3 regions of the Virgibacillus sp. JSM 102003 genome follow, and region 2 is predicted to be linked to each of the others. Evidence: riboswitches for the same ligand, from Rfam matches in the RefSeq annotation. Region 2 holds a riboswitch; each other region holds the start of a gene.
The links. Region 2 has a riboswitch for thiamine pyrophosphate ahead of tenA (thiaminase II). Riboswitches for the same ligand answer to the same signal wherever they lie in the genome.

Region 1 (5,671 bases), on a different contig from region 2:
CAGATACCCAAACGTCATTTCATAGATATCACTTGGTGTGCAAACAATTGTGGCATACTGCTCTCCATTAATCGTTATTGTAATAGGGGCTTCTTTGGCAATCTCATCCTCTTCTGTTGCTTTTAAATGCTGATTATACTTCGTTGTCTTCCATAACGACAGGGTTTTATCATTCACTTTTAATACCCCTCCTTGTATCCGCTTACATTTTCTTCTTTAATAATAATTACCCCATTCAAATTACGTTTAAAACAGCTTAACTTAATTACTGAATATTATAACATATTCAGTAGTATAAAAAGACATTCCGTATGAACCGATGTAGTTCAATTTTGAGTAAGGGCGATGAATTGCAGCTTCAGGATATTCCGAATAGTTCTTAACTGCTAATAAAAGCAGTTCAATTAAGGAAACAAGTTCAGTTTTTGACTGAGAAGGCAAAAAAACTATTTAGGAGTATAAAACGCATAAGTTTGTGACTTAAACTGGAAGGATTCTCGGAATTAGGATCCGCCAAACAGTCGACGTGAATCCTCATTCCGTTAAATAGCAGAAAACGTGCTATCGGAAGGGTGAGACGGATCCTCGTTCCGCTATATGCAGAAAATCAGCTAAATTTGAGGTAAAAATGGTAAATAGCGGAACGAGGATCCGCCTCCAAGCCAAAAACGAGGGTTTTCAAGGAAATAACGGAATGAGGATCCGTCAAATCAGTAAACCGGACCTCATTCCGTTAATAAAAGGGTTCTTCAACAATAGGGGCAAGACATATGCTAATTATTCTTTCTCTCCCAAAACTAAACTGCTTAATTTCTAATATAGTTTACCTTGCTTATATAGAATTGTTGATATTTTCATTACAGCATGAATATAACAGTTCTGCCGCAACGGAAACGGATCCCCAAAAAATTGTGGAAAGATTGTATCAAACGTTTGCTGCATTTTATCAAATAAACGCTTAAAGATTTCTTCTTCACTGAAAAATTGCGTTTCTCGGCCTTGCAGCCATTCAAAATAAGAAACGATGACACCACCAGCATTTGCTAAGATATCAGGAACAATAATGACACCTTTTTCACTCAGGTATTTATCTGCTCCACTGGTTACTGGTGCGTTTGCTCCTTCCACTACGATACTTGCCTTTATGTCTTTCATGTTTTCCTGATGCACCTGATCTTCCAGGGCAGCCAAAAATAATACATCAACATCCAGACCTAATACGTCATCACGATCCTTAATGGTAGCTTTCACATCAGCTTCTTTTAACTGTTCTTCATCAACTGGAAGATCCCCACCACTATTGGAAGTGAATTTAACAAGGCCCGGAATATCCAAACCATCGGAATTATATAGCGTTACATTCCGATCACTAACTGAAACAATTTTATTATTCAAATGTTTGCATTGAAAAGCCTCAAGTGCGGCAACAGAGCCAACATTACCAAACCCTTGTACTGCCATTGTCAGTGTTTTATCCATATGTTTTAAAGCTGTTTTTGCAAAAACATTCTCGCGTTCTGAGAGCCACTTTTCCTGATTCTTAACAAAGTTATGGATCATGTAGCGAAATGCGAAATAAACACCTTTACCAGTTGCTTCCCTCCGTCCTAATGACCCACCATTCTCTACACTTTTGCCAGTAAAGCTGCCACGATATGGGCTTCCAGGACGAATACTTTTATATTCACCCATCATCCAGTCCATTTCACGGTCACCTGTACCAACATCTGGTGCTGGAATATCTTTATCAGGTCCAAGAATTTCACCAAAATACTGTACATATTTTTTACAAATCATATATAATTCTTTGACACTATAGTCTCTCGGGTTAATAACAACTCCGCCTTTTCCACCACCAAACGGTACCTCATGAAGCGCATTCTTTAGTGTCATGAGTGATGCAAGGTTAATCACTTCATCTTCATTAACAGATTCATGAAAACGAATACCACCCTTATATGGACCAAGAATATTATTATGCTGAACCCGAAAAGAAGGCACACGTGTTACCTTTCCATTTTCGAGTGCAATTCGTAAAAAGGATTTGTTTACATGGTTAGGAGTGGATAAGATAGATACCAACGACGTAAATGCCTTCTCACGTGTTTTGTCCGTCAGTTCTGGTAAAAAGGATTTATCATCCAATAAAGCTTCTAGCGACTCCTGAACAATTTTTGTGGTACTGTTTGCCATATTGAAAACCTCCATCAGTAGTAAATTTTTCCTAATTTATTAAAGTGTATCAAACAAATATACGATAAACTAATAATACTGTTCTACTTGGAGGATTTACTTGTTTATATACAATTATTCAATTCCTTATAAAATTAAAACAGCAAAGACGGTAGAAATGATTAAACCAAGAATAACCGGAACAAAGTTTTTCCGGACCAAATCCATAACTGAAACGCCACAAAATCCAGCAATCGCAATCATAGAGGACCAAGCAACAATTGTACCTCCACCGGTCCAAATTGAACCCATTTGGCCAATGGCTGCGAGTGTTCCAGAGTCAATAGCCGAACTTTCTAGAGAAGCAGCAAGAGCTCCAGTCAGTGGCAAACCTGAGAACCCTGATCCATCCAGCCCAGTAATAATACCAATAATCAATACACTAAATGCTGCAAATAACGCACTTTGCGGTAAAAAGGCCTGTGAGGATTGTACAAGGTCAAACAGTAATCCGGGCGCTTTTTCACCCACACCTAGAATACTTCCGGAGAAGTCTGCACTGCCAAGGAAGAAGAACCCTGCAATTGGAATAACCGGACCCATTGCCTTAAAAGCAAATACAAAGCCATCTGTAATATGGTTACTAATATAATCAAGTGCATGGTGTCGACCAAAGGCGACCGTAGATAATAACAATAAGATTACAGCAACGCCACCAATAAATGCAGCACCATCCCCACCTTCAAAACCACTCATTCGTCCTGATAAAAGTTTTGTATACATCATGTAGATTACTACTGTCAAAAGGGCAATGGGAACAAGTACTGCAAATACTTTACTCCACGTATTCAGATGTGTTGAATGTGCTTGATTCGTTGACTCCTGAGTTGCCTGTAATGCCTCCAGCTCTTTTTCATTCAGTTCACTGCTTTTTGAGCGGATTGTTTTTCGATAAAAGAGATATGCTAACCCTATTGCAACTGCGCCAGTAATAACAGATAGGATTAATGCCTTATCAGCAACCAAACCAACATCGATTCCGGCTGATTTTGCTGATAGCCCTGGAGCAACCTGAACAATATAATCAGAAGATAACGCCATTCCCTGTCCAGCCAGCGCAACAGCAACTGCTGCAGTTAACGCTGGGAGTCCCGAGCGGATGGCTGCGGGTACCAGCAATGCACAAATAAGCGGTACTGCCGGTGTCGGCCAGAAAAAGAGCGAAATTACATAGGTGACAGCGATTAATACAAAAAATGAAACATGGCCATTTATCATTACTTTTTGGATTGGCTGGATCATTCTTCGATCGGCACCCAAATCACGTAATGAATGAAGTAATGCCATCATAAAAGTAATGATCAGAAATATACTGAACAGTTCTTTTGCTGCAACAAGATTGGCATTAAATATGGCGGTAAAACCGTCGATTAAACTCCCGTTATAAACCCAGGCAATCACAAATGTCCCAAGTAACGAAGGAAGCACAACACCTCTTCTGAAAATCATTGTGAAAATAATTATTAGTGTAAATATACCGTATAGCCAATGCGATATAGTTAGCTCCACCGATAACACTTCCTTTCTTAAGTGTGCTATAGCCTATGCACACTGAAAGAAAGCGGTGAGAGTTTATTCCAATGTTAGTTGCCTATTTTGATTCCTTTTCATTAGCACATTCATTGCAAAGTAGCTTTCCATTTTGTTGAACACCGTCAAAAAAACCATCCTTGCAATATACGTTTTGTCCACATGACTGGCACTGTCCGATTAATTCTTTCATAATAATCACCTCTGCCTTAAGTATAAAAAAATAGCCCTTATATTACAAAGGACTATTTTCTGTGAACGGATTTTATTAATTTACGATGCAGTTTGCATTAATGTTTTTGGTTGTTTGTAGAACAATAGAAAAACAATAATTGTACAGATGATAAAGGATGGCAGCATGTAAGATCCACTGTACAGTAACGAATATAACCAGACTGGCTGGCCTTCTGGTGCATATTGCCCAAAGAACACGATACCGGCTGTAAAATGTGCCAAAAAGCGTAGTGCTGACCCTATAAAAACACCTGACATAATTAGGAAGAAGCTTATCTTCGCTTTTCCTTCCTTGACAGCATGTTGAACTGGTTTAACAAATATTCCTGCCATACCAATTAAAGTGAAAGCAACAATATAATCAAGAAATCCCTGGACAGGTGTTAAAATTATTGGTCCGGACATTACGACCTGCATGACTCCTAGCAGGAAGCCAGCCACCAGACCACCTTTCAATCCCCAACGGAAAGCCATAATGAATATGGGAATCATAGCAAAAGAAACAGATCCACCCTGTGGCCAAATAGAAAACTTTAAAAAAGGAATTATATCCAACAGTAATGCCATGGCAGCAAATATTGCCACCTCAATCATAAATAACGTGCGCTTTGAACTCATTTTAGATTACCTCCCCCTTTGAATAAATACAAAAAAAGCAATGCCAAGGGGAAGCTTCCTGATGGGGAATCCGCTCACAACATTGCTTTTTATTCCATCAAAAAAGCCACCATCCCTACGTTAGTACTAACTAACAGGTTCTAAGGGTAAGAACTAGTATCACGTTCACTCTCAGCCAAACGGCTCCCCCTGTAGGCTTCTATTATTCTGCTTTTTTCATTACATTTATTATAACGTATCGATTTACAATTGACAACGGTTTCTTATTTAGCTGAAACAATAGCTCCTGTATTTGGATGCGCATATATTTGAACCTTGCCAAAATCCCGGGTTTGAATAAGGTAGACATGTGCCTGCGGGCTGCCAATAACTTTATACGTTAATCCACCAAATTTATCAGGGCGTAAAAAACCTTTTTCATTACCTTTAACCGGCGTTGCATCTATTGGATAAACTCGCCAGCTTAAAGCTTCCGGTGGCAGACTTAAGTATTTAGTAAGTGTTTCACTAACTCCATTACCTTTATAGGAAAATCCACTAAACGTGCAAAATGCCCTTACAACAGATTCAGCTAACTCCTGCCAATGATCCTTTACCTGGTCAACATCATCACCTCGTGAATCGGCAAAACCATACTCAATTATGTTTGTTACAACTTTTCCCGTGTCACGATTCATATAATAAAAGTCGCGTGCACGGTCATTTGGCAGTGTTCTTGTAAAAATCCTGCGTATATTTTGACCTGCATGCTTTAATTCAAAAGCTATCTCTTCGGCCATATCCTCTCCACCATAGATAGAATGAATAATCTCGCCACCATCCCCTCCACCAGCATTGATATGATTTGAATGACAATACCTTGCACCACTATCCCGAACAATCTTAGTTCTTTCTGCCGGTGATAAGGTGACATCCTTCTGCCGTGTAATAGCAACCGGAATTCCTAACTGCTCATACCGTTGATACTGATAGAGTGAAATAGATAGATTCATATCTTTCTCAACCCAATACCGATTGGATCCACCACCTGGGTCTTTTCCTCCATGACCTGGATCAA
Region 2 (5,671 bases):
CCGTTTCTCCTGTGACAACGGCAGTAGTTTGATAGGTCTCAGCAGCTTTTAAAGCTATCTCCACAGAATTTCCATTACCTACCGATTCGACGCCTTTTGTTTCCCAAGGAATTTCTACGAGGTGTGCAATTTCGCCCGCATTCCCTTTGATGACTGTTGGCTGTACTGAATTTAGAATTTCTTTTACAACTGATGTCCGAAATGGCGTTGCCGCGACACCAACAGGATCAAGAACCACTGGTATTCCTTTTTCATTAGCTGTTTTTCCTGCTGTGATCATTGCTGGAAGTTCTTGCGCTGTTATGGTTCCGATGTTTAAAAGTACACCATCCGCAATGGACGCCATGTCGTTCGCTTCCTCTTCAGCTTTAGCCATGACTGGTGTTCCGCCAAAGGATAACAAGCCATTTGCGGTAAAATTCATCACAACTTGATTTGTCAGATGGTGAATCAACGGACTTTGATCTCTTACTTTTTGAATGATATCTTTATTCATTTACCTCACCCTTTCAATGGGCTTTGCCCAATGGTTTGTCGGTCCACTTCCATGACCAAGTGAAAACGAATGACGGATTGCAGCAGTTACGTAATCCTTTGCTTTTTTAACGGCCACTGGTAAAGAATCTCCTTGGCTTAAGTAGGCTGTAATGGCTGCTGAATAAGTACACCCGGTTCCGTGTGTATTTTTTGTCTCAATTCGTTTGGTTGCAAAAGTGTGTAACGAACTGCCGTCATATAAAAAATCGATTGCTTCACCTTGCAAATGGCCACCTTTAACCAATGACGCACCTGCTCCGAATTCATGAACTATTTGTTTCGCAGCCTTTTTCATGTCGTCTAGTGTTTCAATTTTTGCACCCGTAATATCTTCTGCCTCAGGGATATTTGGTGTTACTAACGATGTCATTGGTAATAGTTTCTTACGTAAGAAATCCCGGGCATTGCTTGCGATTAATGGATCGCCACTTGTTGCGACCATTACCGGATCCATAATGTACGGAATGTTTAAACCGTTAATCTTTTGAGCAATAGCCTGCATCATGTCAACGTTAGCGATCATTCCAGTCTTAAATGCTTGAAAGGGAATATCGGTCACAACGGAATCCAATTGTTGTTCAATCATTTCAACAGGGAGATGGTGCACATTCTGGACACCTGTTGTATTTTGCGCAACAACGGATGTAATGACAGACATTCCGTAAGTCTTCAGTTCCTGAAAGGTTTTTAAGTCTGCTTGTATTCCGGCTCCACCACTGGGATCAGTGCCAGCTATTGTAAGTGTGCATGGAATGCTTTTCATTTGCCAATCACCAACTCGTTTATTGGCCAATCTTCACAAGTATAGGCCATTTCCCAAAAGGCAAGCTCTAATTGGCAGCTTTTACGGAATGCTTCTTTTATCTTTGTCTGCTCATCCCATGAAGCATGTTCAGCAAATTTATCCAAGCGGTTTCGCATTTCCATCACTATCTTGCCAAATCGTTCATCGGCATAAAAGCTTATCCATGGATAAAATGGATGATCCTTTTCTGGATTATATTTGTTCATTAACGCATAGCCTATTTCCAAATATGTCCACGGGCAAGGGAGCAGTGCACCAATGGTTTCAGCTAAACTGCCCATTTGCGCGTGATACATCATATGCTTCATGTAATGATCAGCAGTTGGCGGAAGCGGATGACCTTGGAGCTCCTCGTAGCCAACCCCTATATAGTCGCAAAAGTTATGATGTGGATGGCTTTCACTATTTAAAACAAATTGGATTTGTTCCCCGAAGAAGCGGATGTCCTCGCGCTTATCAGATTTGGAAAGAGCAATTCCATAGATTCGCATAAATGCATTCAAATACTCAAAATCTGCCTTAATATAATGCGCAATTGATTCGTTTGGGACATATTTTTTTCCAATACCATCGACAAATGGATGATTAAATATTGCTTGAAATATATCTTGGTTCTCATCTCTTAATTGTTGTGTGAATGACATAATAAAGCCTCCAATGATTTAGGAAGCTACTAGGGGGAATAAAAGTAGAATACTAGAGGTACAGAATGCGGCCCTCAACTACTTCCCTGCGCAGGCATTATCCAGATCAGGTTCCAAGGGACAAGGAATATTTCCGTTTCTCAGCCAGTACAGCGCCCCTAGTAGTTTTTCCTATATTTTATGTTGAACTAGTCTATCCTGATTAACACGTGAAATAACAAACCAGCCTATCAATGCTCCAGTAACACTGCTAATAAGAAACGACGGTATAAAGAACAAAGCACCAGCTGAACTACCCATTAATAGCTTTGCAAAGGGAACAGCAAAAAGTGCTCCGATGATCCCGGTGCCAATTGCCTCTCCCACAGCAGCCATGGCTTTTCTATGGGTCTTCTGAAACAAGTATCCAGCAAGAAATGCTCCAATCATGCCGCCGGGAAACGCTAGCAATGTACCAAGTCCAAGCATGTTGCGTAGCAGTCCAATCATAAATGCAATACCGACTGCAGGACCGGGCCCAAGTGTCACAGCGGCCATAACATTGACGGCATGCTGGACGGGATAAGCCTTTGCGACGCCTGCTGGAAACCAAAGTAACTGTGCACCTAATGTACCTATTGCCACAAAGACTGCCATTGTCGTAAGTAATCGTGTTCGGTTCAATCAAATCCTCCTTTCCGTGAAAGGGGCGCATACGAAAAAAGCCAGATCCATTAATGGACCTGGCTTGAAATAGCTGATATAAGTAAGTATATCGTCAGTCTACTTCCCTCCGCTGGTATTAACCAGATCAGGTCCGTAAGAGTCAGAAAGCTAAAACGTGCTTTCCTCTCAGCCCTCGATTTTGGGCACCCCTAGTAGTAATTTTAAAAATATTATGTTTTCAATTTAAGGATAACAAAAGAAATCACTTTTGTCATGGTTTATTTCAAGTTCATGAATGTAATGAAAAAGTCATGTTTCTAGATCAATGGCTTCCTGTATTAATGCTGAGAATTTTTGGGGTTGAATCTCATCGAGTTGTTTAACTCTGATATGACGCATTTTTTTGCCAGTTCCTTCAAGCAGGTTATCCTTATCCTTAAGTGTGGCACCGAAGTAGAAACCCAGATTAACATGATTCTTGGCAGTCTGAAGATAGCATACAAGACCATTCTCAATATAGCATGGCTTTCCCCATTTTATTTCTTCAGTTATATTGGGGGACGTTTGGAAAATAACCTCCCGTATTTTTTCGGTAATTTCCTTTGTATGCCCATTTAAATTTTCAATAAATTGATCTACTTCTTTTGTTTGGATTGGTTCCATGCTTTTTGACTCTCCTTTTATATTATTGTTCATATATTACAGTAATAAGCGGACACAGGATACGCTATTTCTGCAAAAAAGTGCTTATTCTGTAATATGCGGCCACCAGATACCTTATTCCACATATATCTAAGGAAAAAGGGCTGTTTTTGTCAAATAAGGGCTTTGGTGTCCGCTAAAAAAATCTTAGACAGTACAACTCGTTATCATGATACTCTTCCTTTGTATATTTTTCACCAAAATGATACTAAATCCCTTTAATTCCAGAGTAATTATATTAAAATTATATCTATACTAAGAATCGGAGGTTGAATTTTTTGGAACAGAATAACGAACATTTGTCGAATCGGATTATTGAATGGGTAGTAGATAATGTTGATTCGAGTGCAGTGGTGGAATCGGTTAGTCGACTGAAAGGAAGTACCTCATCCACATTACATAGCATCACGCTAAAGGTGGATAAATCGGTGAAACGGTATGTTGTCAGGCAGTTTGATAATAAGGAATGGCTTGCAGAAGAACCGGATTTGGTATTGCATGAAAAAGAGAGTTTACTTATGGCTGCTAAAACAGGTATTACGACCCCTCAAGTAGTTGCCTACGATGAAACAGGCGAAAAATGTGGAATTCCTGTGATTCTCATGACGAAACTTGAAGGTGCTGTAGAATTAAAACCTGCCAATATGGATGAGTGGTTAACTGGATTGGCGAAGGGGCTTGTGAAAATTCATGCAGTTGAAGCGAGTGACTTTCCATATCAGCATTATAGCTACAATGACATATCTACGTTTGAAGTGCCAAGCTGGTCAAAGGAGCCGAAAACATGGGAAAGTGCTATTAATATCTTAAGAGGGCCTCGACCAAAAACGACAGATTGTTTCATTCACCGAGACTATCATCCAGCCAATGTATTATGGAATGAAGGTTTAGTTAGTGGAGTGGTAGATTGGGTGAATGGCTGCAGAGGCCCTCGCGGAGTCGATGTTGGGCATTGCAGAGTGAACCTGGCCATGCTATATGGAGTGGAAACAGCAGATGGTTTTCTAAAAGAATATCAGCAACAGGCAGGTTCGGATTTTACCTATAATCGGTATTGGGATTTGCTATCTTTAACTGATATATTGATTGGTTCTCCTGAAGTATATCCTGGATGGGAAGCATTTGGTGTATCAGGATTAACAAATGAAATGATGAAAGAAAGATTGGATAAATACGTTGTGAGTCTGTTAAAAAATCAAGGTAGTTGAGATATCTTGTAAAAAAGAGTCCATTTCATTCTTATTAATTGTCATACTACAATTTATGCATAAAACTGATTTTCTCAATTTACTGGAATTGTGGTGGGAAAATTATAGGGAATCTATTTTAGATTGATTTAAAAGTATGATAGATGGTATAAAGGAAAGTTTAAAAAGAAAAATAGTAGGTTAACTTCACATTTCGCTAGTTAACTGCCTTTTTCACCATTTTCTGTACAAATTCATTAATACCTCTCTTAGTAAATTACGTATTATATCGTGTCACGTAAATAGTAAGAGAGGATGAATTTATTATGCTAGGTTTTTCTATTATTCAAATGGTTCGACGAATGGGACATAAATTTGATAAAGACTTACGACGACAGCTAATTCAATTTTATCACCCTTTTCGGTCAGTTCCATGTTTCTTACATCGACCTTTAGAATATGTAAGGAAAAAGGCAAAAAGGTTACCTGTAATTATTGAGTTTGAGACAGAAACGTTTGAGGATGGCATTCATGATGTGAAAAGTGCTAAGTGTCCTCATCTTCATCAATTTCCTTCCATATCATGTTGCTCCACCAAAATATCAATTGAAAAAATAGTATATTTAACGGAAAATTGTAATCACATCAAAAAGCTTTATTATGATAAAAAAGTAACTACTTTACTAGATAAAGCCACACCTTCTATTAAATCTGATCAATTGAAGCAGTCTGGTTTTACTGGAAAAGGTGTCAACATTGCAGTTATCGATACGGGAATACACCCACACAATGATCTTGTTGGAAGAATTGTTGCTTTTAAAGATTTTGTTAATAATAATACAGACCCATACGATGATAATGGACATGGTACTCATTGTGCAGGAGATGCGGCAGGTAATGGAATTTTATCTAATGGAGATTATCAAGGACCAGCACCAGAGTCACACCTGATTGGTGTAAAAGTATTAAATAAGATGGGTTCTGGTTCATTGTCTACAGTAATAGCCGGGGTAGATTGGTGTATTCAAAATAAATCGCAATTTAGTATTGATGTACTTTCGTTATCCCTTGGGTCACCTGCAGAACAATCTGCAGAAGAGGATCCTGTTGTAAAAGCAGTTGAAGCGGCGTGGGATAATGGAATGGTTGTT
Region 3 (5,671 bases), on a different contig from region 2:
GTTTGGTCTAAATCCGTTTCCGACATTTGCTCGATTACAGTCTGAATTGTACGTATATCATTGAACATTAGGTTTTTAACAGTATTATCTTCTGAATGACTGGATACCTTTCTGTTTCTGAAATCAGACAGACTGCTTTTTTCAAAAAAACGCTGCTGGTATGTCTGCTGTAAAGATTTATAGCCATCATATCCCAACGTGCGTGCAAAACGGATGATAGTAGTTTCACTAACACCAATTTTTCTGCCAGCTTCCTGAGCAGAATTCATTGCGAAAATAGATGGATCACTATAAATATAAGATGCTATTTTTTTAAAGCTTTTTGAAAAGTTCGCTTGATGTTCCTTAATTTTTTTGTACAGATTTTCCATGTAAATTCCCCGTGTAGTTTGTCATCTGTTAAAGTGAAGGAATTACTTTTTCTTTTAATAAAGAAAAAGTAATTCCTTTATTATAAGTAACATACCATAATAGTAGAATTTACTCAATATGTAATCTTGGGAATTATTAAAAAATTCAGCGTGTGTGAATAAAAAGTCCCGACCAAGATAGATGACTATGAATGTACTTAGTTATAACTGATTAAAGTGCTAAACATCTGTACTCATACATAAAATTAGTACAAGCCTGATAATAGGGGTGCGTACTTTTGTGGTCAGATTTTAAAACATTCGCATTAAAAGGAAACGTCCTGGACTTAGCTGTTGCTGTTATTATCGGAACAGCCTTTGGAAAAATAGTAACGTCACTTGTAGAAAATATCATGATGCCACTAGCAGGGATCTTAGTAAGCGGTGTTGATTTCACAAATTTAAAATATACGGTAAGAAAAGCAGATGTATTGTATGGCGAGTTCATCCAGTCGGTTTTTGATTTTATCGTTATCGCGGTGTCCATCTTCATTTTCATTCGCATCATAGCAAAGTTCAGAGGTGAGAAGGATCCGGAAAAAGAATCAAAGCCTGATGAAAAAACTGAGTTGCTCAAAGAGATACGTGACCTTTTGAAAAAAGAGGATAAGCTAACACCTAAACAGAAAAAGAAGGTCACGATTAATATTTCATCACAGTCGAAGAAAAGATAAAACTTGAAAAATACAGTAAGCTGTGGCATAGTGAATTTGATAGTTTAATTGAATAATAAGTTGTAGGGGGACCAGTGTATGCTGGTTGAGATTGTATCCGTTAGATGCTGACCCTTGGAACCTGATTTGGTTGAGACCAGCGTAGGGAACAAAGTAAAACAATAGTAATATTGTTCGTAATGCGCTCAGGGACTAACCTGGCGTTATTTTTTTTGGTCTTATAAGAGATTCCTTTCGTTTCCAACACCAATCATACTTCCAGAAGTGAACAAAAAGAGAAAGGGAGATGAGAAATGAAAAAATGGTTGTTCGTAGTATTAATAGCCGTTTTACTAACAGCATGTAATAACGATGCAGGGGGAACTGACGAAAAAAGGCAGGAGACAGAACAAACAAAAGTAGTGCTCGATTGGACCCCCAATACGAATCATACAGGTCTTTATGTTGCCCAGGAAAAAGGATATTTTGACGATGAAGGGTTGGATGTAGAAATTATGATGCCGGGTGAGGCTGGTTCTGATCAGCTTGTAGCATCAGGCAAGGCTGACTTCGGAGTCAGTGCACAGGAAGCTGTTACAGAGGCACGTATTCAGGATATTCCAATCGTATCGATTGCAGCGGTTATCCAGCATAATACATCCGGATTCGCTTCACCAAAAGACAAACAAATTACATCACCAGCAGATTTTGAAGGAAAAACATATGGCGGATGGGGAGCACCGGTTGAAAAAGCAGTTCTATCTTCACTTATGAAGCAGGAAAATGCCGATGTTGAGAAAGTCGATATTGTCAATATGGGCAATACAGATTTCTTCACAGCAGTGAAGCGGGATATTGATTTTGCGTGGATTTACTATGGCTGGACTGGAGTCGAAGCAGAAATGCGCGGGGAGGAATTAAATATGATTTATTTAACCGATTACTCCAAAAAGCTTGATTATTATACACCTGTCCTTACAACGAATGAAAAAATGATTGCAGACAATCCGGAAAAAGCTGAGAAATTTTTAGCAGCGGTTTCAAAAGGGTATAAGTTTGCAATCGATAATCCAGGTGAAGCAGCAGAAATCCTCAGCGCTGCTGTTCCAGATCTTGACCCGGAACTTGTTAAGAAAAGTCAGGAATGGTTATCACCAAAATATCAGGATGACGCAGACAAGTGGGGAGTTCAAAAGCAAGAGGTATGGAAGAATTATTCCAGCTGGATGTATGATAATGGACTTCTAGAAGAAGAATTGAAAGCTGAAGATGCATTTACCAACGAATTTTTACCAGAATAGGAGTGGGAATATGAATAATTCATTAGTAAGTATACAAATTATCCCAAAAACAAACAATGGGGAAGATGTCATTCCATATGTTGACGCTGCAATAGAGGTGATCGAGAAAGCTGGAGTGAAATATGAGGTCCATCCACTGGAAACTACAATGGAAGGGAAGCTAAACGAGCTATTAGCAGTTATTGAAAAAATGAACGAAAGAATGGTTGAGCTTGGAAGTTCCAGCATTATATCGCAAGTGAAAATCCTTTATAATCCGAGTGGGGCATCAATGGATCAATTGACGGAGAAGTATCGTTGATGAAAAAGTTTATGAAAAAAGGGTGGAAACCTGTTGCGGTTCTCCTCCTTTTATTCATTATATGGGAGGGCGCAAGTAATTTATTCAAGATACCTGGATGGCTGTTGCCGGCGCCTTCGCAAATTTTACAAACAGGTGTTGAAGGCTGGGCATCTTATCAGCATCACATCTTCTCAACCGTTCAATTAACGATTATTGGATTTTTAATTGGCAGCAGTGTGGGCATTCTGATTGCGATTAGTCTGCATCTTATACCACAGCTTCGAGAAGCGTTGTATCCATTAATCATTATTTCGCAAAATATACCAATAATTGTTCTGGCACCACTGCTCGTTATATGGTTTGGCTTTGGCATGCTACCTAAGATTATTGTGATTACACTAGTCTGCTTTTTTCCTATCGCGGTGTCAGCCTTGGATGGATTCAGACAAACGGACCATGATTTGAAACATTATATGCAAATGGCTGGAGCAAATAAGAAACAGATATTCTGGAAACTGGAATGGCCAAATGCGTTGCCATACGTATTTGCCGGGCTGAAAATCTCCGCAACGTATAGTGTCATGGGAGCCGTTATATCGGAATGGCTCGGTGCGAGTAACGGGATCGGCGTTTATATGACATTAGCATCGTCTTCATTCAGGACCGATCGTGTTTTCGTATCTATTTTTCTTGTAATGGTTCTTAGTTTATTATTTTTTGCAATTATTATTTTGGTCGAAAAAAGCCTAATCAGATGGAAGCCAAAAGGAGAAGGAAATTGATATGGGCAATCTAGCTGTGAAAGATATAACAAAATCATACGGAGACCATCATATTTTGCAGGGTGTTGATTTCACCGTTAATGACGGAGAGTTTGTTTCCATTTTAGGCCCATCCGGGAGCGGGAAAAGTACATTATTTCATTTGATTGGCGGAATTCGTTTGCCTAATTCAGGGGAAATTTACCTGGAGGATAAACAGATAAATGGTCAAAAGGGGTCAATCAGCTATACACCGCAGTCTCCGTCACTCATGCCTTGGCGCACAGTACTGAAAAATGTCCTGCTTGGTGGCGAGATCGTCGGTAAATATGATGAAAAAAGGGCGCTTGCATTAATTGAGCGTGCTGGGTTGCAAGGGTATGAAAATGCGTATCCACATGAACTGTCAGGCGGAATGAAACAACGTGTTGCGTTCGTGCGAAGCTTGCTAAGTCCGCAGCCACTTATTTGTCTGGATGAGCCCTTTTCCGCACTGGATGAATTTACCCGCCTGGAAATGCAGAAATGGCTCATGTCCATTTGGCAGGAAAATAAACGGTCAATCCTGTTTGTCACACATAATATTGATGAAGCAATTTTTCTGTCCGATCGGGTTATTGTCCTGTCCCAAAAACCATCAACTGTCAAAAAAGAGTTTACAATTCCGTTTGAGAGGCCGCGTTATGAAGATATTCTGTTGACAGAGGAATTTTTAGACTGGAAAAAAGCAATCTATCAGGAGTTGAGTGAAGATGTCTGATAGAATAATCGATTCGCATATTCACTTGGATATGTATAGCCAGAAAGAGCGGCAGCGAGTTCTAAGTGGGCTGGAGTTGGCTAAGGTGGACACACTAATTTGTGTGTCGAACCATTTGAAGTCGTCCAAGGAAACTCTGCGTTTGGCTCATGAAGACAGCCGTATTAAGTCAGCATTTGGCTTTCATCCGGAACAGTCGCTGCCTGCTGATTACGAGACTGCTGAACTTCTATCGTTTATTGAGCAAAATCAGCAAGAAATGATTGCTATTGGGGAGGTTGGATTGCCTTATTACTTGCGGCAAGATAATAAAGGAGTATCAATAGACGCCTATGTTGAACTACTGGAAATATTTATCCGAAAAGCTGCAGCACTCGACAAACCGATAATTCTCCACGCAATATATGAAGGTGCTCCAATTGTGTGCGATTTACTGGAAAAGTATTCTGTAACTGATGCGCATTTTCATTGGTTCAAGGGAGATTCAAAGACGATAGAGCGTATGGCGAAAAATGGATACTCTTTATCGGTGACACCTGATGTAGTATATGAAAAGGAAATTCAGGATTTAGTCAGCGCCTATCCGTTATCCCGTGTGATGGTGGAAACAGATGGTCCATGGCCATTTGACGGAGTTTTTAAAGGGAAAATGACACACCCTGGAATGATCCATAAGAGTATCGAAAAAATTTCTGAGCTGAGGAATGTTTCGGTCGAGAGTGCGTATAGTCAGATTTATGATAATACATGTCGCTTTTATAAACTGTGAGAAATTTCACGGAAAAATGTTATTATAAAATAGGTAAGTTTATAGGCTGGGAGTGACAGACACCAATGAAGGTATTAGCAGTTACAGGATACAAACCGATGGAATTGAATATATTTAAGCCGGATGACCAGCGTGTTTCTTTTGTTAAAGCAGCAATCGAAAAGCGACTAATTGGCTTTATTGAAGAAGGGCTTGAGTGGGTAATTATTTCTGGTCAAATGGGAGTCGAATTATGGGCTGGTGAAGTGGTTCTCGATTTAAAAGAACGGTATAATATTAAACTCGCAATCATTCCCCCTTTTGAGAATCAGGAAAGTCGCTGGCCAGAGCCAATCCAGCAAGTCTATCAAGAGTTAACAATGACTGCCGACTTTTATCAGCCCCTATATAAAGGGGACTATAAAGGCGCATTTCAATTCAAAGCGAAGAATAAATGGCTGGTGGACAAAAGTGATGCATGCCTCATCCTATTAGATGATGAATATCCGGGCAGCAATCGGTTTTTTCATGAAGAAGCAAGTCAGAGCGGAGAAGAATACCCGATTTTTGTAATCACCCCAAGCGACCTCGAGGATATCGTAGAAGAATTGCGCATGACTGACTCGGATTATTGGGAGTGACAGAGTAGAATTAGTGATAAAAGTGCTAAATCCCGAAGTTCACATAGTTTCCGCTGAAGTTCACAGGAAAAGTGCCGAAGTTCACAAGTAGGTTGCTCGAAGTTCACAATTAAA

Region 1: another riboswitch for thiamine pyrophosphate. It lies ahead of thiT (energy-coupled thiamine transporter ThiT); the one in region 2 lies ahead of tenA (thiaminase II).
Region 3: another riboswitch for thiamine pyrophosphate. It lies ahead of ACE1TG_RS16005 (ABC transporter substrate-binding protein); the one in region 2 lies ahead of tenA (thiaminase II).

Annotation. Positions count from the first base shown of each region.
Region 1 is NZ_JBHFQH010000016.1:43,181-48,851, forward strand. It holds gene fdhD (formate dehydrogenase accessory sulfurtransferase FdhD) at 1-177, opposite strand, end outside; gene ACE1TG_RS16445 (Glu/Leu/Phe/Val family dehydrogenase) at 814-2,193, opposite strand; gene ACE1TG_RS16450 (hypothetical protein) at 2,320-3,741, opposite strand; gene thiT (energy-coupled thiamine transporter ThiT) at 4,036-4,614, opposite strand; TPP riboswitch at 4,710-4,814, opposite strand; gene ACE1TG_RS16460 (N-acetylmuramoyl-L-alanine amidase family protein) at 4,878-5,671, opposite strand, start outside.
Region 2 is NZ_JBHFQH010000006.1:21,729-27,399, forward strand. It holds gene thiM (hydroxyethylthiazole kinase) at 1-496, opposite strand, end outside; gene thiD (bifunctional hydroxymethylpyrimidine kinase/phosphomethylpyrimidine kinase) at 497-1,300, opposite strand; gene tenA (thiaminase II) at 1,297-1,986, opposite strand; TPP riboswitch at 2,053-2,156, opposite strand; gene thiW (energy coupling factor transporter S component ThiW) at 2,158-2,649, opposite strand; TPP riboswitch at 2,737-2,852, opposite strand; gene ACE1TG_RS08125 (DUF1801 domain-containing protein) at 2,941-3,294, opposite strand; gene ACE1TG_RS08130 (aminoglycoside phosphotransferase family protein) at 3,612-4,541, shown strand; gene ACE1TG_RS08135 (S8 family peptidase) at 4,847-5,671, shown strand, end outside.
Region 3 is NZ_JBHFQH010000015.1:77,885-83,555, reverse strand. It holds gene ACE1TG_RS16015 (MurR/RpiR family transcriptional regulator) at 1-371, opposite strand, end outside; gene mscL (large-conductance mechanosensitive channel protein MscL) at 650-1,084, shown strand; TPP riboswitch at 1,139-1,249, shown strand; gene ACE1TG_RS16005 (ABC transporter substrate-binding protein) at 1,378-2,364, shown strand; gene ACE1TG_RS16000 (thiamine-binding protein) at 2,375-2,665, shown strand; gene ACE1TG_RS15995 (ABC transporter permease) at 2,665-3,429, shown strand; gene ACE1TG_RS15990 (ABC transporter ATP-binding protein) at 3,431-4,168, shown strand; gene ACE1TG_RS15985 (TatD family hydrolase) at 4,161-4,937, shown strand; gene ACE1TG_RS15980 (SLOG family protein) at 5,003-5,557, shown strand.